One region of the Streptomyces sp. NBC_01224 genome, then DNA from elsewhere that is predicted to be linked to it. Evidence: riboswitches for the same ligand, from Rfam matches in the RefSeq annotation. Region 1 holds a riboswitch; each other region holds the start of a gene.
What was found. Region 1 has a riboswitch for cobalamin ahead of OG609_RS31430 (cobalamin biosynthesis protein). Riboswitches for the same ligand answer to the same signal wherever they lie in the genome.

Region 1 (7,566 bases):
TCGACTCGACGTCGTCCTCGATGTGTTCACCGAGGAGCTGGAAGCCGCCGCAGATGCCGAGGACCGGCCGGTCCTCGGCTCCACGCCGCACCAGGGCGTCGGCGAGGCCGCGCTCGCGCAGCCAGGCCAGCGCGTTCACGGTGCCGCGGGTGCCCGGCACGATGACGAGGTCGGCGTCGGCCAGCTCCTCGGCGCGGTCCACGAACCGGACGACGACGCCCGGTTCGGCGGCCAGTGCGTCCACATCGGTGAAGTTCGACATCAGGGGTACGGCGCACACCGCGACGCGCAGCACGTCGTCGCCGTGCGGCGGCGCGACGACCGATTCGCGTACGGCTCCGCGCAGCGAGACCCTCAGCCCGTCCTCCTCGTCGATGCCGAGTCCGTGGGCGAAGGGCAGCACCCCGTAGGTCTGCCGCCCGGTGATCCCGCGCAGCATCTCCAGGCCGGGCTCCAGCAGCGACACGTCGCCACGGAACTTGTTGACGAGGTAGCCGGCGATCAGCGACTGGTCCTCGGCGTCGAGCAGCGCCGTCGTACCGAAGAACGAGGCGAAGACGCCACCGCGGTCGATGTCGCCGACGACCACCACCGGGAAGCGTGCCGCCCGCGCGATGCCCATGTTCACGATGTCCGTGCGCCGCAGATTGATCTCGGCCGGACTGCCCGCCCCCTCGCAGATCACTGCGTCATACGTGCCCCGAAGCTGCTCCAGACAGTCCACGACCGTGCCGAGAAGCGCTTCCTGCCTGCCTCCGTGGTAGCCGCGTGCGCTCATCTCGCCCACCGGTCTGCCCATCAGGACGACCTGGCTGGAGCGGTCGCTGCCGGGTTTGAGCAGGACCGGGTTCATCAGCGCGGTCGGCTCCACCCGGGCCGCCTGGGCCTGCATGGCCTGGGCGCGCCCGATCTCGGCACCCTCGCGGGTGACGAACGAGTTCAGCGACATGTTCTGCGCCTTGAAGGGCGCCACCTTCACGCCCCGGCGTACGAGCCAACGGCAGATGCCTGCCGTGACGACGCTCTTGCCCGCGTCCGAGGTGGTTCCGGCGACCAGCAGCCCGCCGCTCATGTCCGTCTCCGTCCTGCGATCCGACGTCCTGTGACCTGAAGTCCCGTGACCTGAAGTCCCGTGACCTGAAGTCCTGCGGACCGAAGTCCTGCGGACCGAAGTCCTGCGGACCGAAGTCCTGCGATCCGTCGTGCGGCGAGGCCCGCACCCAGTCGTCCCGCCACACACACGCCGAGGGCCAGCGCACTCACCCGGCGCGACAGCCGTACCGCGCGTTCGATGTCCTCGGTCTCCACCGCCCGGCCCGCCTCCCCGTTGAGGACGGGGCGGTGTTCGACCCGGCCGCCGTACGCGAGAGTCCCGCCGAGCCGTACGCCGAGCGCACCCGCGAACGAGGCCTCCACCGGGCCCGCGTTGGGGCTCGGGTGCTTCGCCGCGTCGGCCCGCCACGCCCGTACGGCTCCACGCGGCCGCCCCCCGGCGGCCACGGCGAGCAGGGCTGTGAGCCGGGCACCGGGCCAGCCCGCGAGGTCGTCGAGGCGGGCCGAGGCCCAGCCGTAGCGCCGGTGGCGGGGCGACTTGTGGCCGACCATGGCGTCGAGGGTGTTGGCGGCCCGGAATCCGACGAGCCCGGGCACACCGGCCAGCGCACCCCACACCAGGGCGCCGACCACGGCGTCCGAGGTGTTCTCGGCCACGGACTCCACCACGGCGCGGGCGATCTGCGGTCCGTCGAGGGAGTACGGGTCGCGCCCGCACAGATGCGGCAGACGCTCGCGGGCCGACTCGATGTCACCGGCCGCCAGGGCGCCGCCGATCGCCCGGGCCTCACGCCCCAGGGACGTACCGCCGACGACGGACCAGGTGGCGGCCGCGGTCAGCGCGACGGAGGCGACGGGGTGGCTGCGTACGGCACGGGTGATCAGCGCCGCACCACCCGCGGCGCCTCCGGCGCACACGAGCATGTGCAGCGCGCCCCACCCGCGGTGGTCGCGCCACAGACGCCGCTCGACGCCCGCTGCGGCCCGCCCGAAGGCGGCGACCGGATGTCCCCTGCGGGGGTCACCGAGCAGCAGATCGCCGATCAGACCGGCCGTGGCGCCGTACGCGAAAATGCGGTCGGCACGCACGGCTCAACCGGCCGATACGCCTCGAAGGACCTTCGTACAGGCGGCTCTCGTCGAGAGCGCCACAGCAACGGACGCACGGCAGCCAGGCATGGCGATATGTCCTCACTCAGGGTCCGCGCCCTGGTTCGACGTGACCGGCGACGAGAGTCTCCTGGCTCCCGGATCCGCAGTTCCCCCGGCCTTCCAACCCGCTCGCGCGTGCCGTGACTTCCGGTGTGGGGGACTGCTCCCCGGTGACAGTGGCGGGACCGCGCCGGATTCGCACCGGCTTCCTCTGCTGTCGCCGTAATTGGCTCCGGCAGTCCACCACGCTCCGCGAACGCCCGTCAACTTGCCGTTGACCTGCGACGGTGCAGTGTGCTGAGCCCCACATCGGACCGGGCACACCACAACGGGCCGGACACACGAGGTGTGTCCGGCCCGACGGGGGAGTGCGCGGAGGAGGGCTCAGGCGACGATCAGATAGATCCCGTACGCGACCGCCGCAGCGCACAGCGCGAAGCAGACGTAAGCGCCGACGCGGGCCAGCAGGAGCGAGCCTCCGGAGCCGCCCTGCGCCGCCGGTTCGGGCTGCTTGGAGAGACCGACGATGCCCAGGGTGAAGAAACCCACCAGCGCGACGGTGACGACGAGGGAGACGCCGAAGACGGAGCCGAGGGCTGCCCAGTCGATGTTCATGCTGAATCCTTAGACGGCCTGCCTAGGCGGCTGGCCTAGACGGTGGCGGGTCGCGCCGGGTCCTGGGTGGTTCCGGCCGGAGCCGGAATGGTGGTCTTGAGGTCCTGGGCCGCTGCCTGGGCCGTGGTGAGCGGCGGGCTGACGGCGGCGATGGCCGTGGTGACGACGCCCGCGGGCTCGGCGTCGCCGCCCGTCGGCGCGACATCGCCGTGGCCGACCGGCTTGCGGCGCGATACCAGCCAGATCGCCCCGGAGCCCACGACCAGCAGCGCCGCGACGACCACGACACCCCAGGTGCCCTGCTTGGTGAGGAGTTCCGCGCCCGCGCCGACCAGGCCCGCGGCGGGCAGTGTCAGACCCCAGGCGATGAACATCCGGGTGGCGGTGGACCAGCGGACCACGCCGCCCTGGCGGCCGAGCCCCGCGCCCATCACGGCGCCGGAGCAGGACTGGGTGGTGGAGAGGGAGAAGCCGAGGTGCGAGGAGGCCAGGATGACCGTGGCCGCGCTGGTCTGGGCGGCGAAGCCCTGTGGCGGCTTGAGGTCGGTGAGGCCGCTGCCCATGGTGCGGATGATGCGCCAGCCGCCCAGGTAGGTGCCGAGTGCGATGGCCGTACCGGCACAGACGATGACCCAGACCGGCGGGTTGGAGCCGGGGTGCAGGACGCCACTGGTGACCAGGGCCAGGGTGATGATGCCCATGGTCTTCTGCGCGTCGTTGGTGCCGTGGGCGAGGGAGACCAGTCCGGCCGAGGCGATCTGGCCGGCGCGGTAGCCCTTGGCAGTGGCCTTCTCCTGGGCGTCGTTGCGGATCTTCCCGCCGATCCGGTACGTCAGCCTGGTGGCCAGCAGTGCGGCCAGACCGGCGACGATCGGGGCGGCGACCGCGGGGAGCAGCACCTTGGTGACGACGGTGCCGCCGTTGACCGACGACCAGCCCGCCGACATCACGGCTGCGCCGATCAGTCCGCCGAACAGGGCGTGCGAGGAGCTGGACGGCAGTCCGACCAGCCAGGTCAGCAGATTCCACAGGATGGCGCCGACGAGTGCCGCGAAGATGACTTCTGTCCGCAGCCCGTCCTCGTTGATGATCCCGCCGGAGATCGTCTTGGCGACCTCGACCGACAGGAACGCGCCGACGAGGTTGAGAACGGCGGACATGGCCACCGCTGTCTTCGGTCTGAGTGCACCGGTCGAGATGGTGGTCGCCATCGCGTTGGCGGTGTCGTGGAAACCGTTCGTGAAATCGAACACTAGAGCTGTCACGATCACAATCGCGAGTAGCAGCGTGATGTGTTCCATTTACCCAGGCAATCGTTCGACGTCATTGGCACGTGGACCGTAGGCAACCTGGATGAACGGAAGATGAACTGGGCAGGGCGCTGTGGTGACTCCAACCGGAGTCGGGCCGTTCCGTTTGTCCTTCGCGGGGCGGTGGGGGCCGGGCGAAGGGGCGATTCGGGCCCGATTCGCCCTCTGTCACCCCCTTTGTAAACTTCTCCGGTTTGTGACTTATCCCCCCGATCGCATGCCCGTTCGCCTCCAGGGCTGACAGGATCTCCGCATGAGCGATCAGCAACGGGATGCGATCGAACGTGCCTGGGGCGGTGTCGTCGCCACCGCCCGCAGGACGGCGGCGGACGGCCTCGTCGTCGGGACCTCGGGAAATGTGTCGGCACGGGTCGGCGGGACGGTCCTGGTCACCCCGAGCGGAGTGCCGTACGACCGGCTCCGCCCCGAGGACGCCGTCGGCGTCGATCTGGAAGGCAACCGTGTCCTCGGCGAACTGGCCCCGACCAGCGAACTCCCGCTCCATCTCGCGGTCTACCGGAACAGTGATGCGGCCGCCGTCGTGCATACCCACGCGGTGCACGCCACGGCCGTCTCCACCTTGGTCCCCGAGGTCCCTTCGGTCCACTACGCCGCAGCCATGCTCGGGGGCCCCGTCCGGGTCGCGGCCTATGCGCGCTACGGGACCGAGGAGCTGGCCGAGAACATGCTCGCCGCTCTGCGGGGCCGTACGGGCTGCCTGCTCCAGAACCACGGAACCGTGACCTACGGAGCGACCCTGGACGAGGCGTACGACCGGACCGCCCAGCTGGAATGGCTCTGCCGGCTGTGGCTCACCGCAAGCTCCGTCCCCGGACACACACCGGCCCTGCTCTCCCCGGCCCAGCTGCGCGACGTACAGGAGGCACTGAAGGGATACGGGCAACCGGGCTGACCCGGCCCCTGCCTGTCCCCGCCGTCCCGGCTGTCCCATCCCATCCGTCCGTCCTGCCCCCGGCGGCGCACCGGACGGCCCCCGTCCGCTGGCAGGGCGCGGCGCACCCCACGACACTGAAGCGGTGCGCCCGGCAACAGTCACGGCAGCAGCCGTCACCACGATCCTCGGCGTCGGTGCGGCAACGGTCGCGGCCGGCCGGTACGCCAGCGACGCCGCCCTCAGAGTGCCGTCCGGACGACCGCTCCCCGCCGACCGCAGACTCACCGTGCACGCCACAGCGGCCGGGCAGGTCACCCTGACCCGCTCCTTCGCCGCCCTGCGGCCCGGTACGTACGGACTGGTGGGCGACGACGTCCACGCCGTCGTCGGCCCGGTGATCGAACACGCCCACCACGCCCCCGACACCGTCGTCCGCAGACTGGAACGGGTCAACCGCGGCAGCCTGGAAACCGGCGCCAAGGTCCGCGTCACCCCGCAACTGCACAGCGGCGACCCCTCATCGGCCCTCGGACTCGATCACAGGGAAGTCGAGATCCCCGGCGAACTCGGCCCCCTGCCCGCCTGGTTCCTGCCCGGCCCCCGCGACACCTGGGTCATCACCGTGCACGGCCTCGGTACCACCAGGGAACACCCCATGAACGTCATGGAGTTCCTGCACGATCTGCGCCTGCCCGTGCTCGACCTGGCCTACCGCGGTGACGCCGGAGCCCCACGTTCCCCGGACGGCCTCATCCACCTCGGCGAGTCCGAATGGCGCGACCTGGACGCGGCGATCCGCTTCGCCGTGCGGTACGGAGCCGAGAAGGTCGTCCTGCACGGCTGGTCCACCGGCGCCTCGATGGCACTGCACGCGGCCGTCAACTCCGCGCTCCGCAATCGGATCTGCGGTCTCGTCCTCGACTCCCCGGTCCTGGACTGGGTCACCACGCTGCGCGCCCTGGCCGTCGCCCGCGGTGTCCCGACCGCACTGCTGCCGCTCGCCGTCCGGGCCGCCCAGGGGCAGACAGGGCTGCGCGGCGCCCGGCTCCTGGACGGCTCCCTCGCAATGGCGCTGCATGTCCCGACCCTGATCTTCCACGGCCCGGACGACACCCTGGCCCCCTGGCAGCCGTCCCGCGATCTGGCCGCCCGCCGTCCGGACCTGGTCGCCCTGCGCGCCGTACCGCAGGCTCCGCACGCGGCGATGTGGAATGCCGACCCGGTCCACTACGAAGAGGCCCTGCGCCGCTTCCTCACGCCTCTGATGTGACCTGATGCGAGGGATCGGCCGATTGGTGCCGGACCCGCCCGCCACCCCTTCCACCGCGAATTCGGGTTCCGTTTGGGCTTTCGGGCCGTCAGGGGCAAGACTGCTCCCCGTGACGTCCCGTACCCCGCGCGACTCCAGGCTGCGACTTGTCCGCCCGCGACCCCTTGCCACCGCTCGCAAGGCCGTGACCACCCGGCGCACCAGGCCGGCTCCCCGCCCCCCGGAGGGCACCCCTCCCAGGGCGGAACTGGCCCGCCAGGCCAGGACGGCCCTCGCCGACGCTGTACGGATCGCCCGCTGGGCAGCCGACGGCGCGATCCCCGGCGCGCCGCCCCTGGCCGCCCAGGCCCTCGAACGGGCCGCGACAGCCCTGGAGTTGTCCCCGGCCCAGGTGCGCTCCGGCTGGGACCGGGCCCGGCTCGCCGGTCTGGTCGAACTGCACGGCGACACCGCACGCCCCGGCTGGCGGCTGCGCGCCTGGGACCGCGACGACTCCGCCGTGCTCCGCGGCTGGGTGGCGCTCTTCGATGCCTGGTCGCTCGTCCACCCCGCCCCCGAGGGCATCGAGTCCACCGCGGTCGCAGAGGCCGTCGAGGCCGTGCCGCAGGTGCTCTCCCTTCTCCAGCTCTCGGCGGGCCCGGTCACCGTGCCCGCCCTCCTGGACCTTCTCGGCCAGCGTGTCGCGGAACTCCACGAGGAGCGCTGCGAGGTGCCGTACGGTCCGCAGGCGCCGCCCGCACCGGCCGAATCCGCCCCCGCGGCACACCCCGCAACCCTGGTCGCCCTCCTTCTCGACTGGGCCCTTGAGGGACTGGCCGCGGTAGGCGCGCTCACCCTCGGCGCCGGACATGCCACCCTCACCCCGCTCGGCAACTGGGCGGTCTGGGTCAAGCTGGAACAGATCTGCGTCGCGGCCCAGAGTCCGGCCGGGAACATCGAGCAGTCCGCCGCAGACATGCTGCTCGGCTGCGCCCGGCTCACCCCCGGCCCGGCCCGCGCCGAATACCGGGCCTGGCTCGCCGCCCGCCCCGTCGGCAGTGCCGTTGCCGAACTCCTCGGCGTTGCCCGCGGGGAGGACGCGCTGCTGCGCGGGCTCGCCTTCGAGGCGCTCCGGGTCGTCGGCGCACCCGCCGAGCCCGAGGTGCGCTCCGTCGTGGGCGACCCCTCGCTGCGCCCCTACGCGTTGCTGTGGCTGGCCGAGTACGGCGGAACGGACCCCGAGGACGCCCAGGACGTCCTCAGCCGCGAGGAAGCCACCTGGCTCTGGGTCG
Region 2 (7,566 bases), 3.9 Mb from region 1:
GTCGAGCAGCAGGGCGGCGACATTGTTCAGCATGAAGCCAGTGTGGCAGTAATTCGATGGTCTATGACAGTCCTGCCACTGCCGGAATCCGTCCGCGCGGACGAGAGTAGAGCCATGAACGCATTCCTGAACGTCCTGGGCATAACAGCACTTATCGCTCTCGTCCTGCTGACCACCCTCGCCGGGCTCGCCCGGGAGCGCCGCATAGACCGCCAGTTGCGGGAAGCGGAACGGGCGCGGAGGGAGGCGCCCCCGGAAACGGCGGACGCCGCGCAGCCGGTGACGGCTGCGCGGCGCCCCTGCCTCAGAAGCTGGGCCAGGATCTAGAAGTCGTCGTCGAAGGCGACCGAGCCCTCCACCGCCACCTGGTAGGCGGACGGCCGACGCTCGAAGAAGTTCGTCAGCTCCTGCACGCCCTGCAGCTCCATGAACGAGAACGGGTTCTCGGAGCCGTAGACCGCCGGGAAGCCCAGCCGGGTGAGCCGCTGGTCGGCCACGCACTCCAGGTACTGGCGCATGGACTCGGTGTTCATGCCCGGCAGCCCGTCGCCGCACAGGTCCCGGCCGAACTGCAGCTCCGCGTCGACAGCCTCCTTCAGCATGTCGGTGACCTGCTGCTGGAGCTCGTCGTCGAAGAGGTCCGGCTCCTCCTTGCGAACGGTGTCCACGACCTCGAACGCGAAGTTCATGTGCATCGTCTCGTCACGGAACACCCAGTTGGTGCCCGTGGCGAGCCCGTGCAGCAGACCCCGCGAGCGGAACCAGTAGACGTACGCGAACGCGCCGTAGAAGAACAGCCCCTCGATGCACGCCGCGAAGCAGATCAGGTTCAGCAGGAAGCGACGCCGGTCGGCCTTCGTCTCAAGACGCTCGATCTTCTCGACCGAATCCATCCACTTGAAGCAGAACTGCGCCTTCTCACGGATCGACGGAATCTCCTCGACTGCGTCGAAAGCCGCCGCACGGTCGTCCGGGTCGGGCAGATAGGTGTCGAGCAGCGTCAGATAGAACTGGACGTGCACGGCCTCCTCGAAGAGCTGCCGCGACAGATACAGCCGCGCCTCGGGGGAGTTGATGTGCTTGTACAGCGTCAGCACGAGGTTGTTGGAGACGATCGAGTCGCCCGTCGCGAAGAACGCGACGAGCCGGCCGATCATGTGCTGCTCGCCGGGGGAGAGCTTGGCGAGGTCGGCGACGTCGGAGTGGAGGTCGACCTCCTCCACCGTCCAGGTGTTCTTGATCGCGTCGCGGTAGCGCTCGTAGAAGTCCGGGTAGCGCATGGGCCGCAGCGTCAGTTCGAAGCCGGGGTCGAGCAGATTCTTGTCGGTGGAGCTCATTACTGGCACGCCTCGCAGGACTCGGGGTTTTCGAGGGAGCAGGCGATCGCGTCCGCGTCGGGAGCAGAGGTCTGCTGTACGGGAATGGGGGCGGCGGCCGAGGCCTGGCCGGAGGCCGCACGGGCGATCCGGGTCGCCGGGCGCGAGCGCAGGTAGTACGTCGTCTTCAGCCCCTGCTTCCAGGCGTACGCGTACATCGAGGAGAGCTTGCCGATCGTCGGCGTCTCCATGAACAGGTTCAGCGACTGGCTCTGGTCGAGGAACGGCGTACGGGCCGCTGCCATGTCGATCAGACCGCGCTGCGGGATCTCCCACGCCGTGCGGTACAGCGCCCGCACATCCTCCGGGATCCAGGCGAAGCCCTGCACGGAGCCGCTCGCCTCGCGCAGTGCCTCACGGGTCCGCGCATCCCACACGCCGAGCTGCTTCAGTTCATCCACCAGATATGCGTTGACCTGGAGGAACTCACCGCTGAGCGTCTCGCGCTTGAAGAGGTTGGAGACCTGCGGCTCGATGCACTCATACACACCTGCGATCGAGGCGATCGTCGCCGTCGGCGCGATGGCGAGCAGCAGCGAGTTGCGCATCCCGGTCTTCGCGACCCGGGCGCGCAGCGCGTCCCAGCGCTCCGGCCAGTTCAGCTCGGTGTCGTAGTGGTCGGGGTGCAGCACACCGCGCGCGGCACGCGTCTCGGACCACGCGGGCAGCGGGCCGGAGCGCTCGGCGAGCTCGCAGGACGCCTCGTACGCCGCGAGCATGATCCGCTCGGAGATCTTCGTGGAGAGCGCGCGGGCCTCGGGGGAGTCGAACGGCAGCCGCAGCTGGAAGAAGACGTCCTGCAGACCCATCGCACCCAGGCCGACGGGGCGCCACTTCGCATTGGACCGGCCGGCCTGCTCGGTCGGGTAGAAGTTGATGTCGACGACCCGGTCGAGGAAGGTCACGGCGGTGCGGACGGTCGCGTCCAGCCGCTCCCAGTCGATGCCACCGTCGGCGACGAACGCACCGAGGTTGACCGAACCCAGGTTGCAGACGGCCGTCTCGCCGTCATCGGTGACTTCGAGGATCTCGGTGCACAGATTCGACGAGTGGACGACGCGGCCCGGCTCGGCGGTCTGGTTCGCGGTCCGGTTGGAGGCGTCCTTGAACGTCATCCAGCCCTGGCCGGTCTGCGCGAGAGTACGCATCATCCGGCCGTACAGCTCACGGGCCGGCATCGACTTGCGGGCCAGCCCCTTGGCCTCGGCTGCCCGGTACGCGGCGTCGAACTCGTCGCCCCACAGGTCGACCAGCTCGGGCACATCGGCGGGCGAGAACAGCGACCAGTCGCCGTCCGCGTCGACCCGGCGCATGAACTCGTCCGGGATCCAGTGCGCCAGGTTGAGGTTGTGCGTACGCCGCTGGTCCTCACCCGTGTTGTCGCGCAGCTCAAGGAACTCCTCGATGTCCGCGTGCCAGGTCTCCAGGTAGACGGCGGCGGCGCCCTTGCGGCGGCCACCCTGGTTGACCGCGGCGACGGAGGCGTCGAGCGTCTTCAGAAACGGCACGATGCCGTTGGAGTGCCCGTTGGTGCCGCGGATCAGTGAACCGCGGGCGCGGATGCGGGAGTACGAGAGGCCGATTCCGCCCGCGTGCTTGGAGAGCCGCGCCACCTGGTGGTAGCGGTCGTAGATCGAGTCGAGCTCGTCGAGCGGGGAGTCCAGCAGATAGCAGGAGGACATCTGCGGATGGCGGGTGCCGGAGTTGAACAGGGTCGGCGAGGACGGCAGGTAGTCGAGCCGGCTCATCAGCCCGTACAGTGCCGCGACTTCGTCCAGGGCGCGCTTCGAGTCGTCCTCGGCGAGCCCGGCCGCGACGCGCAGCATGAAGTGCTGCGGCGTCTCGATGACCTGGCGGGTGTGCGGGTGACGCAGCAGATAGCGGCTGTGCAGGGTCCGCAGCCCGAAGTAGCCGAAGCGGTCGTCGGCGCCGTCGGCCAGCGAACGCTCCACCAGCGCGTCGAGTGCGGCCGCGTGCAGCGCGACGAACTCGGCGGTACGGTCCGCGATCAGGCCCTCGCGGTGCCCGACGGCGACCGAGGCGGAGAAGGAGACCGCGCCCTGGCCCGCCGCCTCGTCCGCGACGGTGCGGGTCAGTAGCCTGGCCGCGAGCCGGGAGTAGGCGGGGTCCTCGGAGATCAGCCCCGCGGCGGCCTCCGTTGCCAGCGAACGCAACTCCGCCTCGTCCGACCGGGCGCTACGGCCGCGCAGCGCGGCGGCGGCGACGCGACCGGGGTCGGTGTCGGGCAGATCGACGGTGAGGTCGGTCAGGGTACGCAGCAGTGCGGTCCCCGGTCCGTCGTGTGCGGTTCCCTCGGACTCGGCCGCTTCGGACACAGCGACTGAAGCCGGATCGGCTGGCGCGATGGTCACGTGGTGCTCTCCCTCGCTCGGCTCGGGGCCGGCGGGGAGCGGGGCAGCCGGGCAGAGGCGGGCCCGCGTCGGGGCAGCACTCATTACGGCGTCCACCGGCCCATCCGCGAGGCCCGGACGTCTGGCATCCGGTTCGGTCGAGCCGGATGCGCTGTCGGCAGGTCCTCGGACTTACTTGAGGGTGCGCAAAAGCGCACCGAATACACCGTTGCGGGACAGTTCCGGATTCGCACCGGATTTCCCTGCGGCGACAGCGAGCACGAGCATACATGTGGGGGCCGTCCGATGAGACAGCCCCCACATGTTGTGTCGCGCAACAGAATTCGGGAGGCGCGCAGGGCCGCCGCTGAGCGCACGGACGGCCCGCCGCGCCCTGCTGGAGGGGCCTCGACGGGCCGTCGTACGGCCGTGGGAGCGGCCGTCAGTGGCCGCCGCCCGGCGCCCCTGCCGTGGCCGGCGGGAGCTCCACCTGGACGCCCTTGTCGCCCGCGTCGGCCGTGTAGTCGGCCGGGGAGGTCTCGTCGATCCCGGCGGGTGCCTTCACGGCGTTCAGGACGAAGGTGAGCACCACCGTCACCACCACGTTCAGCACGAACGCGGTCAAGCCGATGTAGCCGATCTCGCCGATGCCCGGGATCTCCTTGGACGACCCGCCGAAGTGAGCCTGGGTCGGGCTCGCGACCCCGTACGCGGCCACCGTCCCGTACACCATGCCGACCGCCCAGCCCGCGAGCAGTGCCCAGCGGTGGAACCAGCGGGTGAACAGGCCGCCGACCAGGGCCGGCATCGTCTGGAGGATCCAGATCCCGCCGAGCAGCTGGAAGTTGATCGCGACCGTCTTGTCCATGGTGAGGACGAAGGCGAGCGCGCCGACCTTCACCAGCAGCGACACCAGCTTGGAGACCTTGGTCTCCTGCTCCGGGGTCGCGTCCGGCTTCAGGAAGTCCTTGTAGATGTTGCGGGTGAAGAGGTTCGCCGCGGCGATCGACATGATCGCGGCGGGCACCAGCGCGCCGATGCCGATGGCGGCGAACGCGACGCCCGCGAACCAGTCCGGGAACATGTTCTCGAACAGCTGCGGGATGGCCAACTGGCCGTTGTCGACCTTGATCCCGGCGGCGATCGCCATGAAGCCGAGCAGCGCCAGCAGGCCCAGCATCAGCGAGTACAGCGGCAGGATCGTGGTGTTGCGCCGGATCACATTGCGGCTGCGGCTGGAGAGCGTCGCCGTGATCGAGTGCGGATACATGAACAGCGCCAGCGCCGAGCCCAACGCCAGTGTGGCGTAACCCCATTGGCCGGCTTCGCCCGGCGCGAGCGCGCCGCGCGGCTTGCCGGTTGCCGGGTTGGTCTGGGAGAACGCATCGCCCGCCTTGGCGAAGATGTCGTCGAAGCCGCCGAGCTTGATCGGGATGTAGATGATCGCCACCACGATGACCAGGTAGATCAGTCCGTCCTTGACGAACGCGATCAGCGCCGGTGCCCGCAGACCGGACGAGTAGGTGTACGCGGCGAGCACCGCGAACGCGATCAGCAGCGGCAGGTCCTTGACGAACCAGTGGGTGTTCTCTCCGCCGCCCACGCCCATCACGTCCAGCACCGCCTGGATGCCGACGAGTTGGAGCGCGATGTACGGCATCGTGGCGAGGATGCCCGTGACGGCGACCGCCAGCGAGAGCCCCTTCGAGCCGAAGCGCCCGCGGACGAAGTCCGAGGTGGTCACGTACCCGTGCTTGTGCGAGACCGACCACAGCCGCGGCAGGAAGGTGAAGATCAGCGGGTACACGAGGATCGTGTACGGCACGGCGAAGAAACCGGCCGCGCCCGCCGCGTAGATCGCCGCGGGTACGGCGACGAAGGTGTACGCGGTGTACAGGTCGCCGCCGAGCAGGAACCAGGTGACCCAGGTGCCGAACGAACGTCCGCCCAGGCCCCATTCGTCGAGGCTGGCGTCGTTCTCGGCCTTCCGCCAGCGCGCGGCCAGGAAGCCCATGACCGTGACCGCCAGGAAAAAGAAGATGAAGACGCCGAGCGCGACGCCGTTCACGCCGTCCTTCATGCCGACGCACCCCCCCTGCGGGCGCGCTGGTCACGCTGCCACAGCTTGTACGCGATCATCGTGAGCGCGGTGGAGATCAGCACCCAGAGCATCTGGTACCAGTAGAAGAACGGAATGCCGATGAAGGTGGGGTCCACCTTCGCGTACGAACTCACCCAGAGCATCGCCACGAACGGCGCGATGAGACAGAGGGCGATGACCACCCGTACCGGTGTGACGGTCGGTGGTTTTCCTTCTGGGCCTGCTGACATGCGGCGACTCCGTCCCCTCGCTGATCACCTGGTGCAATGCGCAGGAAATCTAGGGGAGGCTTCCGGTCACCGTCACCCCCTGTCCGCATTGCGGTCCGGCAACGGTGATCCATCGGTAAGTATCACGGGGGCGGGCCCATCTTGGTTCACCCCGGCGGGCAGATTCTGCCGAGCAAGCGTGCGAACCCCGAACGATGATGTGGCGCGGGTCGCTTCGCTCGCGAAAAGAGGCTTCCGGGGTGATCGTCGTGGGTGCGGCGCCGGCGTTTGCGATGTCCTCGCCGGCCCTGGCCGCACCGACCAGCCTTGCGGGGGAGGGCCGTGCGTACTCCTGCTACAACACGGCTCTGCGGGGGTCCGGTGGCAGCAGTTCCTGCGGAAGGAGTTCATTGCTGCCAACGGTCTCCAGTACGGCCAGTACAAGGTCTGCAAGATTGTTTCTGACCGTCAGGCCTACGTGGACACCACGGCGTACTGCTGCGCCTGAGGGTGGGTGCGAGGCACCGACCGGCCCCTGCTCCGCAGACCGAGGTCCGCGGAGCGGGGCCCTTGCGTGATCAATATGTCTAGTCCGTGGGTCGCTTGAGTCGCGCCACGAACTTGTACCGGTCGCCGCGGTACACCGAGCGCACCCATTCCACCGGCTCGCCCCGCCCGTCGAGCGAGTGCCGGGACAGCATCAGCATCGGCAGGCCCACGTCCGTACCGAGCAGTCCGGCTTCGCGTGGGGTGGCGAGCGAGGTCTCGATGGTCTCCTCGGCCTCGGCCAGCCGTACGTCGTACACCTCCGCCAGTGCCGTGTAGAGAGAGGTGTACTTCACCAGTGAACGGCGCAGCGCGGGAAAGCGTTTGGCCGAAAGGTGGGTGGTCTCGATCGCCATCGGCTCCCCGCTGGCGAGCCGCAGCCGCTCGATCCGCAGCACTCGGCCGCCGGTGGTGATGTCGAGCAGACCGGCGAGCGTGTCATCGGCCGTGACGTAGCCGATGTCCAGCAACTGGGATGTCGGTTCCAGGCCCTGGGCGCGCATGTCCTCGGTGTAGGAAGTGAGTTGCAGGGCCTGTGAGACCTTCGGCTTGGCGACAAAGGTGCCCTTGCCCTGGATACGCTCCAACCGGCCCTCGACGACCAGCTCCTGGAGCGCCTGGCGCACGGTCGTGCGCGAGGTGTCGAACTCGGCGGCCAGGGTCCGCTCCGGGGGCACGGGAGTGCCCGGCGGCATGGTGTCCGTCATCTCCAGGAGATGTCGCTTCAGCCGGTAGTACTTCGGGACGCGCGCCGTCCGCGTGGTCGCGCCCGTCTCGTTCTCCGTACTGCCCCCGTCGGCACCCATGGCCCGCCTTCCCGACTGCTGCGTTGCTGCCGTCACCGGCTCCTCCGTCTGTCGCGGCTCACATGGTGGCACGGTCCGGTCACGGCTCGTCGCCCTCCCTCAGGTGTCGGTCCTATAACGGACGCGAGTGCACTTCTTATACACCCTTGACACCCCAAAAGGTCTAGGCCAAGCTCC
Region 3 (7,566 bases), 2.6 Mb from region 1:
TGGCTGTCGCGCCTCACAGCCACCGCAGTGCCATCACTTCTCCTCGACATTCACAAGCCGGTCGATCGACGACTGCCTCCGCGATCCGTCGACAAACGCTGCTCCTAGAGACCAACGAAGCCAGTGCAGACAGGACGGCGGGCCTCACGTTGGAAGTTCTGCTGCTCTGCCCCGCCACGCTCCTGCTCCTAGTGCTCCTGCTTGCCAGCGGCTTGGCCTCCACCGGCGGCGACGACCCTCTGCTTGCAGGCGTCGCGCAGGTGTGGGTGGGAGTCCTTCGGGGTGCCCCAGTCCGTCACCTGCGCCGCCTCCCACCGTTCGTCGGTGAACCGGGTTCCGCAGCTAGCGCACACGGGACGGCGGGCCTCCCGCTCGGCCTTCTGCTGCGCGGCGGCGCGGCGTAGCTGCTCCTTGTACTCCCGCTCGCGGGCTGCGTACTCGGCCTGTCGGCGGACGTCGTACGCTTCCCGGCGAGGGTTGCCGATCGCTTCCAGGAGCGCCTGGTTGTGCGGGCGGCCGAAGCGTCGGAGACCGCCCCGGCCGGGCCGTGCTCTTGGAGCTGCTTCATGCCGGTGACCACGATGGGGAGCTTGCCGTCGTACATGTGGAAGCCGTCGTCGTATGCGGTTCCCTGCCAGTGCCGCTGGGTCAGCTCGGCCAGCTGTGCGATGACGGTGTTGGGGTTGCGCGGGCCGACGCGGTTGAAGACGAGCAGCAGCGGAGGGTGCGGCTGATCGCCGTGTCGGCCGTCGGGCACCCACCAGCGGGTGCGCCACATCGGCCGCTCCTTGCCGTCGGCGTCCTTCACCTTCCGCTGGCCAAACCGCACGTACTTGTCGATCTTCCCGGCGAGTACCTGCGCGGACTCGTAGCAGTTGTCGATCTCCACGAACAACAGCGGCACCCCGTCCTCGGGCGAGGTGATGACGATGTCCGCCTGGGCGCCGCCCCTGCCGGGATTGGACCAGGTGCCCGTCGCGGGCAGCGCCACCTCGGTCGCGTAGGAGGCGATGGTGCCCAGCCCGTCCGGCGCGTCGACTGCGGCCTGCGCGGCGGCGAGGACTTCGGCCGGCTCGTCAACGAGTTGGGCCAGGTCCGGCTTCGGGCGCAGCAGGGCGAGCACGGCGTCGTTGACCACCATCGGGTGGAAGGCACCGGTGCGGCCCGCGCCACGGGCCGGGTTGCCCATCTCCCCCACCGGCCGTCCCAGCTCGTAGGAGGCGGCCTTCAGGCCCATGGGCGTCAGGTTGCGCAGCGTGTCGCCACCCGAGATCTGCCCGCCGTTCTCCGCCAGGCCGTGCTTGCGCAGATCGGAGAGCACCCCGAGGTGCGAGGCGGTGCGGGCCTGCTTCCGCTTCGAGGGCTCGTCCTTGTCGGTGTGCCGGTAGCTCAGGTGCGGGGCTGAGATCTGCTGGATCTGTTCGACCGTCGCGACCTTCAGCACTCCGAGCACACGCAGCACGTCGCCGCGCAGGTTGTTCGATGACCCCGCCGGGTTCTCCTCCCGCTTCCCCGCCATCAGCTCCGCTCCCTTCCCGTCTTCTGTCCCGCGCGGCCACCTGCCGGGCGCCGGCCGCGCCCGGCCGCAGAGGGCATCCGGCCCCCAGACCCGATGATCTCCTCCTCCACGGACATCACACAGAAGTTCAGGAGGAGAGAAGAGGGTAGTGACAACGCGGCGCGCGGCCGCTTCTGTGTGGTGACCTGCGGTTTTTCCGTCCTGCTCGGTGCCGGGCACCAAAGTGGGTTCCACGGTGGCGTCCCAAGTGCGTACCGCAGGAGGCCGGGTCGGCTTGCCCGGCCGGTGGTGGGTGCGCACCGATGCCTCGAACGTCGGCCGCCTGGACGTGACGATCGTCGGCTACTCGGTCTGGCGTGACATCCCCGGCCATCGCCTGAAGCGGGCGCTGTGGCGGCTGCGGGCCATTCAGCGCGTGGGCTGGAAGAGGGCACGGCGTACCCAGATGCTGTTCAACCCGTCGGTGCACTTCGCGGCGCCGGTGCAGGTCGGCAACGAGGCTGAGCGCATCGAGCTGCCGTTGGTCCTCAAGGCCGGCTCCATGGTGCCGCTGCCGCTCATTGGGTTGGAGGTGCCCAACCGAATAGGCCGGCAGCTTCGGGGCTCACTGCGCCTGGGCACCGTGAAGTTCCCCCTCTGAAGTGGACAGCCTGATACTGGGACGGATCAGTCCCGGAGGAAGCAGTCCAGGTTGAGTGGCAAGAGCAACATGAGCAAGCGGTACACGTCGGAGTTCAAGCGGGACGCGGTGGCACTGGTCCGGTCGTCAGGGCGGAACGTCACCGAGGTCGCCCGGGAACTCGGTGTGAGTGCGGAGGGGCTTCGCGGCTGGGTGAAGCAGGCGAAGGTCGACTGCGGCGAGGGGGCGCCCGGCGCGCTGACCACGGCGGAGAAGGATGAGCTCCAGCGGCTGCGCAGGGAGAACCGGGAACAGCAGCAGACGATCGAGATCTTGAAAAAAGCAGCGGCCTTCTTCGCGAAGGAGACGATGAAGTAGGCACGCTGTGCCGTTTCATCGACGCGGAGAAGGCCGCCGAGGCCAACCCTGGCGGCTACAGCGTGGCTTTGCTGTGCCGTGTCACGGGGATCAACCGCTCCACCTTCTACTCCTGGCTGGCGGCCCGGCCGACAGCGGCCGAACGACAGTGCGCCGAGGACGAGTTGAGCGAGGAGATCCGTGAGATCCACGCCTCCTCGCGGGGTGCCTACGGCGCCCCGCGCGTGCACGCCGCGCTGCGGCGCAAGGGACATGCGATCAACCGGAAGAAGGTCGAGCGGATCATGCGCGAGCGCGACATCCGCGGCATCACCCGCCGCAGACGCCGCCACCTGACGCAACAGGACACCAAGGCCGCACCGGCTCCGGACCTGGTCGGCCGCGACTTCACCGCTAACCGGCCCGGCATGAAGCTCGTCGGTGACATCACCTATCTGCCGACGATCGACGGCTGGTGGTATCTCGCGACCGTCATCGACCTGGCGACGCGCGAGGTGATCGGTTACGCGATGGCCGAACACCATCGTGCCGAGCTGGTCACCGACGCGCTGCGGATGGCCGCCGGCCGCGGTGACCTTCAGGGTGGCTGCATCATGCACACCGATCGCGGAAGCGAGTACACGAGTGGCGAATTCCGCCGCGAACTACAGGAGTTGAACCTGAGGCAGAGCATGGGAAGAACCGGCATATGCTACGATAACGCCGCAGCCGAGAGCTTCTTCGGACTGCTGAAAGCGGAGATCGGCACCGCCGTCTGGGAGAGCCGCGAGGCGGCCCGCGCTGACATCTTCCGCTTCATCGAGGTCGAGTACAACCGCACCAGGCTCCGCAAGCACCCCGAGTTCGGGTACCTCACCCCACTCGAAACCCGAGCCAGGCTGCAGCACGACTTCACCCCCGCAGCGTAAGCAACCGCTGTCCAAGACCAGGGGGGAACTTCACCGGCCGCATCATCCGGGCCGATGTCCACGACACCGACACCTTGGAGCCCCTGCGGATCAACTTGGACGAATACACCGGCGACTGGTCCTTGCACACGGCCCGCCCCCGACCGACTGACCGGACACGAAGCCGGGCCCTCAGGGCAGCTCACATCGACCTCGCCGCTCTGCGAGTGTCTCCCGTAGCTGTGAACAACTGCTGCGCGCGTCGTGTGCAAAGCCACCCTGCCGGAATACGCGGTCTGACAGAATGGCCTCCGAAAACTCAGGCGACGCGCGTCAGGAAACCGGTGTGAATCCGGTACGGTCCCGCCACTGTGACCGGGCTGCAGCAGCCCGGAAGCCAGATACTGGCCGCGCCGCCTTCTCGTACGACCCAGGGGACGAGGACATCCCCCGGAAAGGCTCGGCCATGCCCCCGATACGCCGTGTACCACTCGCGCTCATACCCCTGCTTCTGCTGCCGCTCACCGGCTGCGGCTCCGGAACGGGCGGTGTGGGCAAGGCAGAGGCCGCACCGGCCGTCGACGGTTTTCCCTACACGGTCACCAACTGCGGTACGAAGGCGACCTTCGACGCCCCGCCGAAGCGGGTCGTCACCATGAACCAGCACGTCACCGAGATCATGCTGGCCCTCGGGCTTCAGGACCGGCTGGCCGGGACGGCCTACCTGGACGACAGAATCCTGCCGAAGTACCGGTCCGCATATGCCAGGACCAAGGTGCTCGCGAAGGAGTACCCCTCCAAGGAAGTGCTGCTCGGCGCCAACCCCGACTTCGTCTACGGCGGGTACAACAGCGCTTTCGACATGACCAAGGGCCAGGACCGGGCGGGGCTCCAGAAGGACGGCATCAACACCCGGCTGAACATCGAGAACTGCACCAAGGGCAAGGTCGGTATCGATCAGCTCGCCACCGAGATCACCCAAGTCGCCAGGATCTTCGGCGTACCGGAGCGCGGCAAGAAGCTGCTTGCCGAGGAGCGACAGAAGATCGCGGCGGTCGAGGCAGATCTCAAGGGCTCCTCGCGTCCCTCGGTGTTCGTGTACGACTCCGGCGACAGCTCTGCGTTCACCGCTGGCGGTAAGGGCATCGGCAACGAGATCGTCCGGCTCGCCGGGGGCAGGAACGTCTTCGCGGATCTCGACGCCACCTTCGGCGACGTCTCCTGGGAGCAGGTCATCAAGCGCAAGCCCGAGGTGGTCGTGATCTACGACTACGGAGGCACCACGGTGGCGGCCAAGAAAAAGCGGCTGCTGAACGATCCGGCGCTCGCGGACGTGCCGGCGGTCAAGAACAAGAAGTTCGCGGTACTCCCGCTGTCCTCGGCCGTGCTCGGTGTCCGGGTCGCCGACGCCGTGCAGGACCTGGCCGGGCAGCTGCACCCCGGCACTCCGTGAGCGCGGAGTCCGCCCGCCCCGGTCCGAAGTCCGTCCTCCGCTCGACCCCCGTCGTGATCGGCGTTCTCACGGTGCTGCTGCTCGCGGCGGCGGTGGCCGGTCTGGCGCTCGGCCCCGTACGGATTCCGCCGGGCGAGGTACTGAGTACGGTCCTGGGTGGTGAACGCACTGGTGCGTACCCGACGATCGTGTGGGAGGTACGACTGCCCAGGGTGCTGCTCGGGGCCGTCGTCGGCGCCGGGCTGGCCCTGTCGGGAACGGTGCTCCAGGCGCTGGTGCGCAACCCGTTGGCCGATCCGTTTCTGCTGGGCGCCTCGTCCGGGGCATCAGCGGGCGCTGCCGTGGTCGTCGTGCTGGGGGTCGGCGCCGGGGCGGCCACCGACGTGGCCCTGCCCATTGCCGCGTTCGCCGGGTCCATGGCTGCGCTGGTCGCCGTCTACGCGATGGCCCGGCGCGGCGGCACCATGACTACGGGCCGGCTGATTCTGGCCGGGGTGGCGATCCAGTACGTGCTGTCCGCGTTCACCAGCCTGATCCTGGTGCTGTCCTCGCGGGCCGAGCATGTGCGGGCGATTCTGTTCTGGACGCTGGGCGGCCTGGGTGGCGCCCGTTGGGACCAACTGGCGCTGCCTGCCTCGGTATTGGGCTTCGGGGCCGTACTCCTGATCAGCCTGGCCCGTCCGCTGGATCTGCTGCTGACCGGGGAGGATGGGGCCCGCAGCCTCGGCCTGGACCCCGGGCGCTTCCGGGGCGGGGTCTTCGTGCTGGTGTCACTGATCATCGGCGTGCTGGTCGCCTACAGCGGGGCGATCGGCTTCGTCGGCCTGATGATTCCGCACGCCGCCCGAATGATCGTCGGCGCGTCCCACCGCAGACTGCTGCCCGTGGCCGCGCTCGGCGGGGCCGCCTTCCTGCTGCTGGCCGATCTGCTGGCGCGGACCGTGGCAGCCCCCGAAGAGATTCCCGCCGGGGTGATCACTGCCCTGGTGGGCGGCCCGTTCTTCCTCTGGCTGCTGCGCCGCTCCAGCCGTACCGAAGGGATCACCGGATGAGCCCGGCACCGTCCCCGACGGCGCTCGCCGCCGATGGAATCAGCTACGAGGTGGCCGGCCGTACCCTACTCGACGCGGTCACGCTGGACGCCGCCCCCGGCGAGACGGTCGGCCTGGTCGGGCCGAACGGCAGCGGCAAGACCACCTTCCTGCGCTGCGTCTACGGTGCCCTGCGCCCCGCAGCGGGTCGAATCCTGCTGGACGGAGCGGACGCCGCGGCCCTCGGTGTGAAGGAACGGGCCCGCCGCGTGGCCGTCGTACCGCAGGACAGCCCCGGCACCTTCGGCCTGACCGTACGCCAGGTCGTGGCGATGGGCCGAAGCCCACACAAACGGTTCTGGGAGCAGGACGACGCCGACGACGCCCGCCACATCGACGAGTCGCTGCGGCGCGTCGGCGCGGCGCCCCTGGCCGACCGACGGTTCGAAGAGCTGTCCGGCGGGGAACGGCAACGGGCCCTGATCGCCCGCGCCCTGGTCCAGGAACCGGGGCTGATGGCGCTCGACGAACCCACGAACCATCTGGACATCCGCTACCAGCTGGAGATCCTCGGCCTGGTGAGAACGCTGGGCACCACCAATCTTCTGGTGCTGCACGACCTCAACCTGGCCGCTTCCTACTGCGACCGGCTGTTCGTCCTCAGCGCCGGACGACTGGTGGCATCCGGCTCCCCGCACGCGGTACTGACGGAAGAACTGCTGGCCGAGGTCTACGGGATACGATCCCGGGTCGGCGTCCACCCGGTCACCGGCTCCCCCAATGTCGTCTACCTCCCGCTGTCATGAGCGGCAAGACTTCCCCCGTCTGGACACCCTTGCCGCACGGACCACGCTGGCAGGTCACCGAAGGCGAACCGCCTGCGAGCGAAGCAGGGCTGTGGCTGGCAGCCGACCGGCTGGCCGATCCGGCGGGCGTGGAGTTGTCCAGTCTGCTGGAGAGCGAGCGCACCGGCAGCGGCCACCGCACCGGTCATGCGACCGCGCTGACCCTGATGGCGGTGTACGCGGGCTGGGTCACTGCCGCCGCCGTGCTCCATTGGGCGCTGTACGACGAGGTCCCGGACATGCGGTCCGGCAATGTCCTGGTGCGCCCGGCCACGCACGGGATCGGCGGAGTCCGGGTGCGCAGGGCCCGGCTGCTGCCCCGGGCCGGGGAGGACGCCGTACGGCTGCTGCACCGCACCGTGCTCGACGGGCATCTGCTGCCCATCGCCGATGCGCTGCACCGTCGTACCCGCGCCGGGGCCAGACAGTTGAGCGGAGGGATTGCCCATGGCTGCGCCACGGCGCTGTGCGCGTACGGCACCCAGGTGGATCTGCTGGCCGCCCGCTGGCGGCATTTCGTGGACACCGCATCCGGCGGACTCGAAACGCTGGGCGAGGTAGTACGGGTCCGACGGGTGCCGGACGGCCCGGAACGGCTGGTCTATCTGCGCAACACCTGCTGTCTGTACTACACGAGCGCGGAGGCGGTCCGCTGTGCGAGCTGTTGTCTGACAAGCCGCGAGGAACGGCTACGGGCTTACACGAGGCCGAAGTAAAAATGCGCCGGCTGTAACACCTGCCTCTCAGGGCTACGAAGCACTCGCTGAGACTGAACACAAGGACTTGACAGACATCCCATGAGCTGGAGAGTCAAACGGCGAGCCCGTGAGCCCA
Region 4 (7,566 bases), 610 kb from region 1:
GTACGTGTTCCCCAACAATGGAGTGGGTTTCGCCTGCACAAGCCGTGACGAACAAGCGGACGGGCAGTCCCGGTCCTGTCAGATCGACGCACAGGAACTCCAGGCCCTGGACGAGGCCAACAACCACTGGGCGGCAGCCGATCAGATCCTCGCCATCGGGGATGTCGACGGGCCGCTCGACACCGACGGCGACGGCACCATCGACGTACCCGGCTACCCCGATCTCCTGGTCAAGGAGGGAAACCTGCTCTGGCTCTACTTCGGCTCCGAGTCCTTCTACCTCGACCAGAGCCGGGCCCCTGTCCTGGTCGGCGACGGATCATGGTCCAACTACGACCTTGCCGCACCAGGAGACCGCACCGGGAACGGCCACGTCGACCTGATCGCACGCCACAAGACCAGCGGCGAACTACGCCTCTACCAAGGCACGGGGAACTCCGGCGAAGGACTCGGTACCGGCCCCACGTCCGTCGCCATCGGGTCCGGTTGGGCCCGCGCCAACCGTCCGCTGATCACGGCTGTCCCCGATGCCGACGGCGACGCCAAGGCTGACATCTGGGCAACCGGAGGCGACGGACAGCTCTACTTCTACCCGAACATCTCGGGCAGCGGAGTCGCCGTGGGCACTTCGGGATGGCAGAACTTCCAGGCACTGAGCTGATCTCAGAGGTCGTTAAGCCCTCTCAGGAGTACGTGGAAGAGGTGGCCCGTACCGGTTTCGTTCCGGTACGGGCCACTCACGTGAGAGGTGGATGCGGCGCGCCCGGACCGGACCGCGCGGGAACCCGTACCGTTCCGTCCGCATCGCCCGAGGCGTCCGGGTACTGCGCCGGGCTCGGCACCCGTCAGGTGGTGGGCGGGAGCGCAGGACCTCTACTCCTCCGGTGGGAAGACGACCTCCCCCGATCCGATCAGCGTGATCGTGATCGCCTCGACCGGGCATCCCTCGGCCGCGGCGAGGACCTTCTCGTTGGCGTCGGTCTCCGGGACCGCCGGATGGGACTGCCGGGCGGAATCCAGCGCGAATCCGCCCGGGGCGTGGTTCACACACATCCCGGAGCCGATGCAGACCCCGCGGTCGACCTCCACGGCCCAGCGGTCCCCCATCACGCACCGCCCTGGTAGCCGGCCGGCAGGTGGATCATCTTGTGCTCGAAGTACTCGCCGTATCCCTCGGGCCCGAACTCCCGCCCCAGACCGGAGTTCTTGTAGCCGCCGAACGGACCGAGCATGTCGAGGCTGAAGGTGTTCACGCTGTACGTGCCCGTCCTGACCCGGCGGGCGATGTCGATGCCGCGTTCGGTGTCGGCGCTCCAGACGCTGCCGCTGAGCCCGTAGTCGGAGTCGTTGGCGATCCGTACGGCCTCGGCCTCGTCGCCGTACGGCAGGAGGCAGATGACGGGGCCGAAGATCTCCTCGCGGGCGATGCGCATGGAGTTGTCGACGTCACCGAAGAGGGTCGGCTCTACGTACCAGCCCCGTTCCTGGGACGCCGGACGACCGCCACCGGTAAGGATCTTGGCACCCTCGTCCTGGCCGATCCGGATGTAGTCGAGCGAGCGCCGCTGCTGGCGCTGCGCGACGAGGGGACCGAGTTCGGTGGCGGGGTCGAGCGGGTCGCCGACCTTCAACCCACCCGCCGCCGCGGCGAACGCCTCGGCCATCTCGTCATAGCGCGAGCGCGGAACGAGGATGCGGGTCTGGGCCACGCACGCCTGGCCGTTGATCATCCAGGCGAAGGGAACGATGCCCGCGACGGCCGCGTCCAGATCCGCGTCCGGGAGAATCACGGCGGCGGACTTCCCACCCAGCTCCAGCGTGACCCGCGTGAGGTTGCGGGAGGCGACCTCCATCACCCGGCGCCCCGCGGCCACGGACCCGGTGAACGACACCTTGTCGACGCCCGGATGCCCGACCAGGTACTCGCTGACCTCACGGTCGGCCGGAAGGATCGAGAGCACTCCCTCCGGCAGCCCGGCCTCGGCGGCGATCTCGGCCAGGATGTAGGCGTCCAGCGGCGATTCGGGCGAGACCTTGAGCACGGCGGAGCAGCCGGCCAGCAGCGCGGGCGCGAGCTTGGCGGCGGCGGTGAACTGCGGAACGTTCCACGGCACCACGGCCGCGACCACCCCGACCGGCTCCCGGCGCACCAGCAGCGGCCCGAGCACCCCGTCCCGCCGCTCCTCGTACGGGAAGGTGCGGGCGACGGTGATCGCCGCGTCCCACACCATCATCGCGGCGAGCGCCTGGACCATGATGCTGGACGTGTACGGGGTGCCGTTCTCCGAGCTGATGACCCGGGCGATCTCCTCGTACCGCACGGCGAACGCGTCCTTGATCCGGGTGATCACCTCGATCCGCTCATCGAGGGACGCCCGCGGCCAGGGCCCCTCGTCGAAGGCCCGCCGGGCGGCGGCGACGGCCCGGTCCACATCCCCCTCGCAGGCGTGCGGCACCCGGCCGATGACCTGTTCGGTGTGCGGGGAGATGACCTCGATGACATCCCGGCCCAGTGGATCGACCAACTCCCCGCCGATGAACAGTTTTCCGTGTTCGACAAGCTCGGTCATGGCTGCTGCCTCCCGCGGCCCGGCGCGTCAGACCGACCGGCACATGGGGGGGGCGGCGTCGCGGGGCTGTCCACGCACACCTGCGGCGTTGTCGTCAGTCAACAACGCTCCGCGTTGCCTCCCTCCTCCGCCTTGCAGCTGCACGCACCCAGCCCCGCTCCTTCTCCCACCCCCATGTGCCGGTCGGTCTTACCCGACTCATTGTCTGACTCTGTGTCAGAACTGATACCAGTTCCAGTTCCAGGAGTCCACGGCTGCGACAGCACCCGCCCGGATCACCGGCGGACCGGCCCGCGTCACCTCCGGCGCACAGCACGTACCGCGCCTGACAGATGGTCGACCGGGGCTACTACTGAAACAAGTTCTCGTTACAGTGGGCGCTACGCACCACAGCTGCACGTCGCCGAGAGAGATGGGGACCCATGACACAGGTGACCGACCACGGCGGGGGCGTGCACAGCATCAAGGTCCCCATCCCTGACAATCCGCTCGGCCACACTCTTGTGCATGTTCTCGACACCGATCGCGGGCCGGTCCTGATCGATACGGGCTGGGACGATCCGGAGGCGTGGGACACGCTCACCGACGGGCTCGCCGCCGTCGGTGTGGATATCGGCGACATCCACGGTGTGGTCATCACCCACCATCACCCGGACCACCACGGCCTCTCCGGGCAGGTGCGCGAGGCGTCCGGCGCCTGGATCGCCATGCACGCGGCGGACACCGCGATCGTGCGCCGCACCCGGCAGTCGGAACCAGGCACCTGGCTGAAGTACCTCGTGGCGAAGCTCACCGCGGTCGGTGCGCCCGAGGAGCATCTCGCGCCGTTGCGGGCCGCCGCGGCCGACGGGGGCCGGATGCGTACCCTGCCCGGGTTGCGGGCCGCGATGCCGGACCGGGAGATCGTGCCCGGTGAACTCCTGGACCTGGCAGGGCGCAAGGTGCGGGCGATCTGGACCCCCGGTCACACCCCCGGTCACGTCTGCCTCCACCTGGAGGAGCACCACCCCGCCGACCTGCCCGGCCGGGGGCGCCTCTTCTCCGGAGATCATCTGCTGCCGGGCATCAGCCCGCACATCGGGCTGTACGAGGACCCGGACGACGCGACGGTGACCGACCCTCTCGGGGACTACCTCGACTCCCTGGAGCGCATCGGCAGGCTCGGGGTCGCCGAAGTGCTGCCCGCCCATCAGTACGCGTTCGCGGATGCCGCGGGGCGTGTGCGGGAACTCCTGGACCATCACGAGGAGCGGCTGACCGGGCTGCTCGGACTGCTGGCCACCCCGCTGACACCGTGGCAGCTGGCCGAGCGGATGGAGTGGAACCGGCCCTGGGAGCAGATTCCGCCTGGATCACGGAACATCGCCGTCTCGGAGGCCGAGGCGCATCTGCGTCGGCTGGTGAAGCTGGGTCGCGCGGAGGCGGTGGCGGGGAGCGAGCCCGTGACGTACGTCGCAGTGTGAAGGCGGCCCACGCTCCAGCGGGCCGGAGGGCGGGCGGTGGCGCTCCTCCCGGCCCGGAACCGCTCCGACCGCGCCCGGTACAGTGGGCGAGTCGTCATCATGCCCGTTCAGGGGGAAGCCGGTGCAAATCCGGCACTGACCACGCAGCCGTGAACCGTCGTAGGAGACGGTGAGTCGGAATGCCCTGTCCGCGGTCGTGACCGGCTCGCACCACCGGAACCCCGGTGGTCGGCACCGTCGAGGTATACGGAGCCGGAGCCTGGTGCGTGAGCGTGCCTGTGCCCGGTTCCCCCGCAGGAGAGGCCCCGCCCGCCATGACCGTACGCCGCAGCGCAGCAACGCTCGCCGCCACCGCCACCGTGCTCTGTGCGGCCGCTGCCCCGGTCGCGGTCGCAGCGCCGTCCCCGTCGCCCTCGCCGTCCGCCGCACTGCCTGCCGGGCTGTACGGGACGAAGGACCCCACGTACGACGGTGTCTGGCGGCAGTCGCTGGCCTTCCTCGCTCAGCGGGTCGAGGGCGTCACGCCCGCCACGAAGTCGGTGGACTGGCTGATCGCCCAGCAGTGCGGCAACGGCGCCTACGCCGCGTACCGGCCCGACGTCTCCCAGCCGTGCACCGAGAAGACCATGCTGGACACCAATGCCACCGCGGCCGCCGTCCAGGCGCTCGTCGAGGTGGGCGGGCACCGGGACACCGTGAACAACTCGGTGCGCTGGCTGAAGTCCGTACAGAACGAGGACGGCGGCTGGGGCTACACCGCGGGCGGGGCCAGTGACGCCAACTCCACCTCGCTGGTGATCGGCGCCCTTGCCCGGCAGGGCCAGCGGATCGCGGACATCACGACCCCGGGCGGCAAGACCCCCTACGACGCACTGCTGGGGCTCGCGATCCCGTGCGACAGCAAGGACGGCGGCGCCTTCGCCTACCAGCCCGACAAGGCCGGGAAGCTCGCCGCCAACGCTGACGCCACCGCGGCCGCCGTGCTCGGCACGATGGGCAAGGCCCTGGCCGTCGGGAACAACGCCGCGGTCAAGGCGCCCAGCTGCCACCCGGGGTCCGGTCTCACGCCCGAGCAGGCCGCGCAGAACGGCGCCCACTTCCTCGCAGACGCCCTCGCGACCAGCGGTCATCTCAACCTGGCGCCGATGCCCGGCGCCACCGACTCCACCCCGCAGCCCGACTTCGGCAATACCGCGGACGCGGTCGTCGCACTGTCGGCCGCGGGCCACCAGGACAAGGCGGCCAAGGCCGTGGCCTGGCTGAAGAAGAACTCCGGGGCCTGGGCCGAGCAGAACGGTCCCGCCGCCTACGCGCAGCTCGCCCTCGCCGCGCACGCGACCGGCGCCGACGCCCGCGACTTCGGCGGCGTCGACCTGGTCGACAAGCTGAACGCGACCGGTCCCGCCCCCGCGGCCATCACGACGCCCGACCCGTCCGCCGACACCGGGTACGTGGCCACGGAGAAGGACCAGGTCCACAGCGGGGACGACGTGATCGGCGGCGTGTGGTGGTACGTCGGCATCGGCCTCGTCGTCGGTGCGGGCGCCGGCTTCCTGATCAGCGGCCGCCGGAAGAACCAGCAGCTGTGAGGCGGGTGGGAAGGGCCGCCGCTCTCCTGGCGGTCCTGGGCGCCGTCCTGGCCGTGCTCGGCGCGGGGACGGCTCAGGCGGCCGGGTACCGGTACTGGTCGTTCTGGGAGGGCTCCGGCACCGGCTGGACGTACGCCACCCAGGGCCCGTCCCTGGTCCGGCCGGACGACGGCGCGGTGCAGGGCTTCCGGTTCTCCGTGAGCGAGGACTCCCAGGACTCGGCGAAGCCGCGCCGTTCCCCCGGTTTCGCGAAGATCTGCGCGGACACCCCGGCCGAGGACGGCACCAAGCGGGTCGCGCTGGTCATCGACCCGGGCACGGCGGCGGACGCCCCGACCGGCCAGACTCCGCCCTCGCTGCGCACCGCGTGCGCACGGGTCGCCCCGGACGCGAGCACCGCGGAGGCGCTCGCCTCGGTGGCCAAACCGCTGCGCTACAACAGCGACGCGCTGCTCTGTGCCATATCCGACTATCCGGGCTCGGGCTGCGGTGAACAGGTCTCGGGCAACGGTCACGAGGCGCCTGCCGCGTCCGCATCCGCGTCCCCGGCCGATTCCGCCGCCGGCTCGGGGGACTCCGGTGGCTCCGGTGGCGGACCGTCCGCCGGGGTGCTGGTCGGGGTCGGCGCCGTTGTTCTCCTCGGCATAGCCGCAGTCGTGCAGGCCCGCCGCCGCCGCGGATGACCGCCTCGACCACCGGCCCGGTCCGGCTGCGCCGCCCGCTGCGCGCCCCCGGGGCGACCCGGAGCAACGCCCTGCCCGCCGGGGCCTGGTGGCTGTGGGCGCTCGGCCTCGCCACCGCCGCGTCCCGGACCACCAATCCGCTGCTGCTCGGCCTGTTGGTGGGGGTGGCGGGCTATGTGGTCGCGGCGCGCCGTACGGATGCGCCATGGGCCCGTTCGTACGGGGCGTTCATCAGGATCGGGCTGTTCGTCGTCGGTGTGCGGCTGGTCTTCTCCGTCTTTCTCGGTTCGCCGATCCCCGGTACGCATCCCGTGTTCACACTCCCCGAGGTGCCGCTGCCCGACTGGGCGAAGGGCGTCAGGATCGGTGGCCGGGTCACCGCCGAGCAGCTGGTCTTCGCGCTGTACGACGGGGCGAAACTGGCCACCCTGCTGATCTGCGTCGGTGCGGCGAACTCGCTCGCCAACCCGGCCCGGCTGCTGAAGTCGCTGCCGGGTGCGCTGTACGAGGCGGGGGTCGCCGTCGTCGTCGCGATGACGTTCGCGCCGAACATGGTCGCCGATGTCGCGCGGCTGCGCACCGCACGCCGACTGCGTGGCCGTCCGACCGGCGGCATCAAGGCGGTCCTCCAGATCGGACTGCCGGTCCTGGAGGGCGCGTTGGAGCGGTCGGTCGCGGTGGCGGCCTCGATGGACGCGCGCGGATACGGGCGCACCGCCCAGGTCCCGCCCGCCGTCCGGCACACCACGAACGTCCTCACGCTCGGCGGGCTGCTCGGGGTGTGCGCGGGTACGTACGGTCTGCTGGCCGCGCAGGGTGCGGTGTACGGCCTGCCGCTGCTGATCGCCGGGCTCGTCGCCGCGATGGCCGGGCTGCGGCTCGGCGGGGCCCGCTCGGTCCGTACCCGCTACCGGCCCGACCGGTGGGGTGTGCGGGCCTGGCTGGTGGCGGGTTCGGGGGTCGCGGTGGCCGTGGCGATGATCTGGGCGGGCGGTGTCGACGGGGAGGCGCTGCGCCCCGGGGTCGTACCGCTGGTCGCACCGGTGCTTCCGCTGTGGCCCGCGGCCGCGGTGCTGATCGGGCTGCTGCCCGCGGTGGTGGCGCCCGTGCCGCCCCCGGTGGGCGCCCCGAACTCCAAGGAGAGCCAGTGATCCGGTTCGAGCACGTCTCGGTGCAGTACGAGGGGACGGAGCGCCCCACCCTCTGCGGGGTCGATCTGACCATTCCCGAGGGCGAGTTGGTGCTGCTCGTCGGTCCGTCC

Region 2: it holds a riboswitch for cobalamin, as region 1 does, so the genes downstream of both, OG609_RS13395 (ribonucleoside-diphosphate reductase subunit alpha) here and OG609_RS31430 (cobalamin biosynthesis protein) in region 1, are expected to answer to the same signal.
Region 3: it holds a riboswitch for cobalamin, as region 1 does, so the genes downstream of both, OG609_RS44170 (ABC transporter substrate-binding protein) here and OG609_RS31430 (cobalamin biosynthesis protein) in region 1, are expected to answer to the same signal.
Region 4: it holds a riboswitch for cobalamin, as region 1 does, so the genes downstream of both, OG609_RS28690 (prenyltransferase/squalene oxidase repeat-containing protein) here and OG609_RS31430 (cobalamin biosynthesis protein) in region 1, are expected to answer to the same signal.

The regions. Positions count from the first base shown of each region.
Region 1 is NZ_CP108529.1:6,979,184-6,986,749, forward strand. Features, by position in the region: gene OG609_RS31425 (cobyric acid synthase) at 1-1,072, opposite strand, end outside; gene OG609_RS31430 (cobalamin biosynthesis protein) at 1,069-2,142, opposite strand; cobalamin riboswitch at 2,287-2,417, opposite strand; gene OG609_RS31435 (hypothetical protein) at 2,590-2,820, opposite strand; gene OG609_RS31440 (inorganic phosphate transporter) at 2,856-4,121, opposite strand; gene OG609_RS31445 (class II aldolase/adducin family protein) at 4,384-5,043, shown strand; gene OG609_RS31450 (alpha/beta hydrolase) at 5,168-6,295, shown strand; gene OG609_RS31455 (hypothetical protein) at 6,480-7,566, shown strand, end outside.
Region 2 is NZ_CP108529.1:3,126,166-3,133,731, reverse strand. Features, by position in the region: gene OG609_RS13410 (GlxA family transcriptional regulator) at 1-33, opposite strand, end outside; gene OG609_RS13405 (hypothetical protein) at 115-327, shown strand; gene OG609_RS13400 (ribonucleotide-diphosphate reductase subunit beta) at 324-1,337, opposite strand; gene OG609_RS13395 (ribonucleoside-diphosphate reductase subunit alpha) at 1,337-3,748, opposite strand; cobalamin riboswitch at 3,888-4,015, opposite strand; gene mctP (monocarboxylate uptake permease MctP) at 4,170-5,807, opposite strand; gene OG609_RS13385 (DUF3311 domain-containing protein) at 5,804-6,058, opposite strand; gene OG609_RS13380 (GntR family transcriptional regulator) at 6,625-7,389, opposite strand.
Region 3 is NZ_CP108529.1:9,619,336-9,626,901, reverse strand. Features, by position in the region: gene OG609_RS44190 (replication-relaxation family protein) at 296-1,519, opposite strand; gene OG609_RS44185 (hypothetical protein) at 1,767-2,159, shown strand; gene OG609_RS44180 (transposase) at 2,229-2,516, shown strand; gene OG609_RS44175 (IS3 family transposase) at 2,522-3,424, shown strand; cobalamin riboswitch at 3,679-3,830, shown strand; gene OG609_RS44170 (ABC transporter substrate-binding protein) at 3,870-4,856, shown strand; gene OG609_RS44165 (FecCD family ABC transporter permease) at 4,853-5,908, shown strand; gene OG609_RS44160 (ABC transporter ATP-binding protein) at 5,905-6,693, shown strand; gene OG609_RS44155 ((2Fe-2S)-binding protein) at 6,690-7,448, shown strand.
Region 4 is NZ_CP108529.1:6,371,118-6,378,683, reverse strand. Features, by position in the region: gene OG609_RS28710 (FG-GAP repeat domain-containing protein) at 1-661, shown strand, start outside; gene OG609_RS28705 (ferredoxin) at 874-1,107, opposite strand; gene OG609_RS28700 (aldehyde dehydrogenase) at 1,107-2,570, opposite strand; gene OG609_RS28695 (MBL fold metallo-hydrolase) at 2,993-4,033, shown strand; cobalamin riboswitch at 4,098-4,235, shown strand; gene OG609_RS28690 (prenyltransferase/squalene oxidase repeat-containing protein) at 4,348-5,622, shown strand; gene OG609_RS28685 (SCO2322 family protein) at 5,619-6,305, shown strand; gene OG609_RS28680 (energy-coupling factor transporter transmembrane protein EcfT) at 6,302-7,456, shown strand; gene OG609_RS28675 (ABC transporter ATP-binding protein) at 7,453-7,566, shown strand, end outside.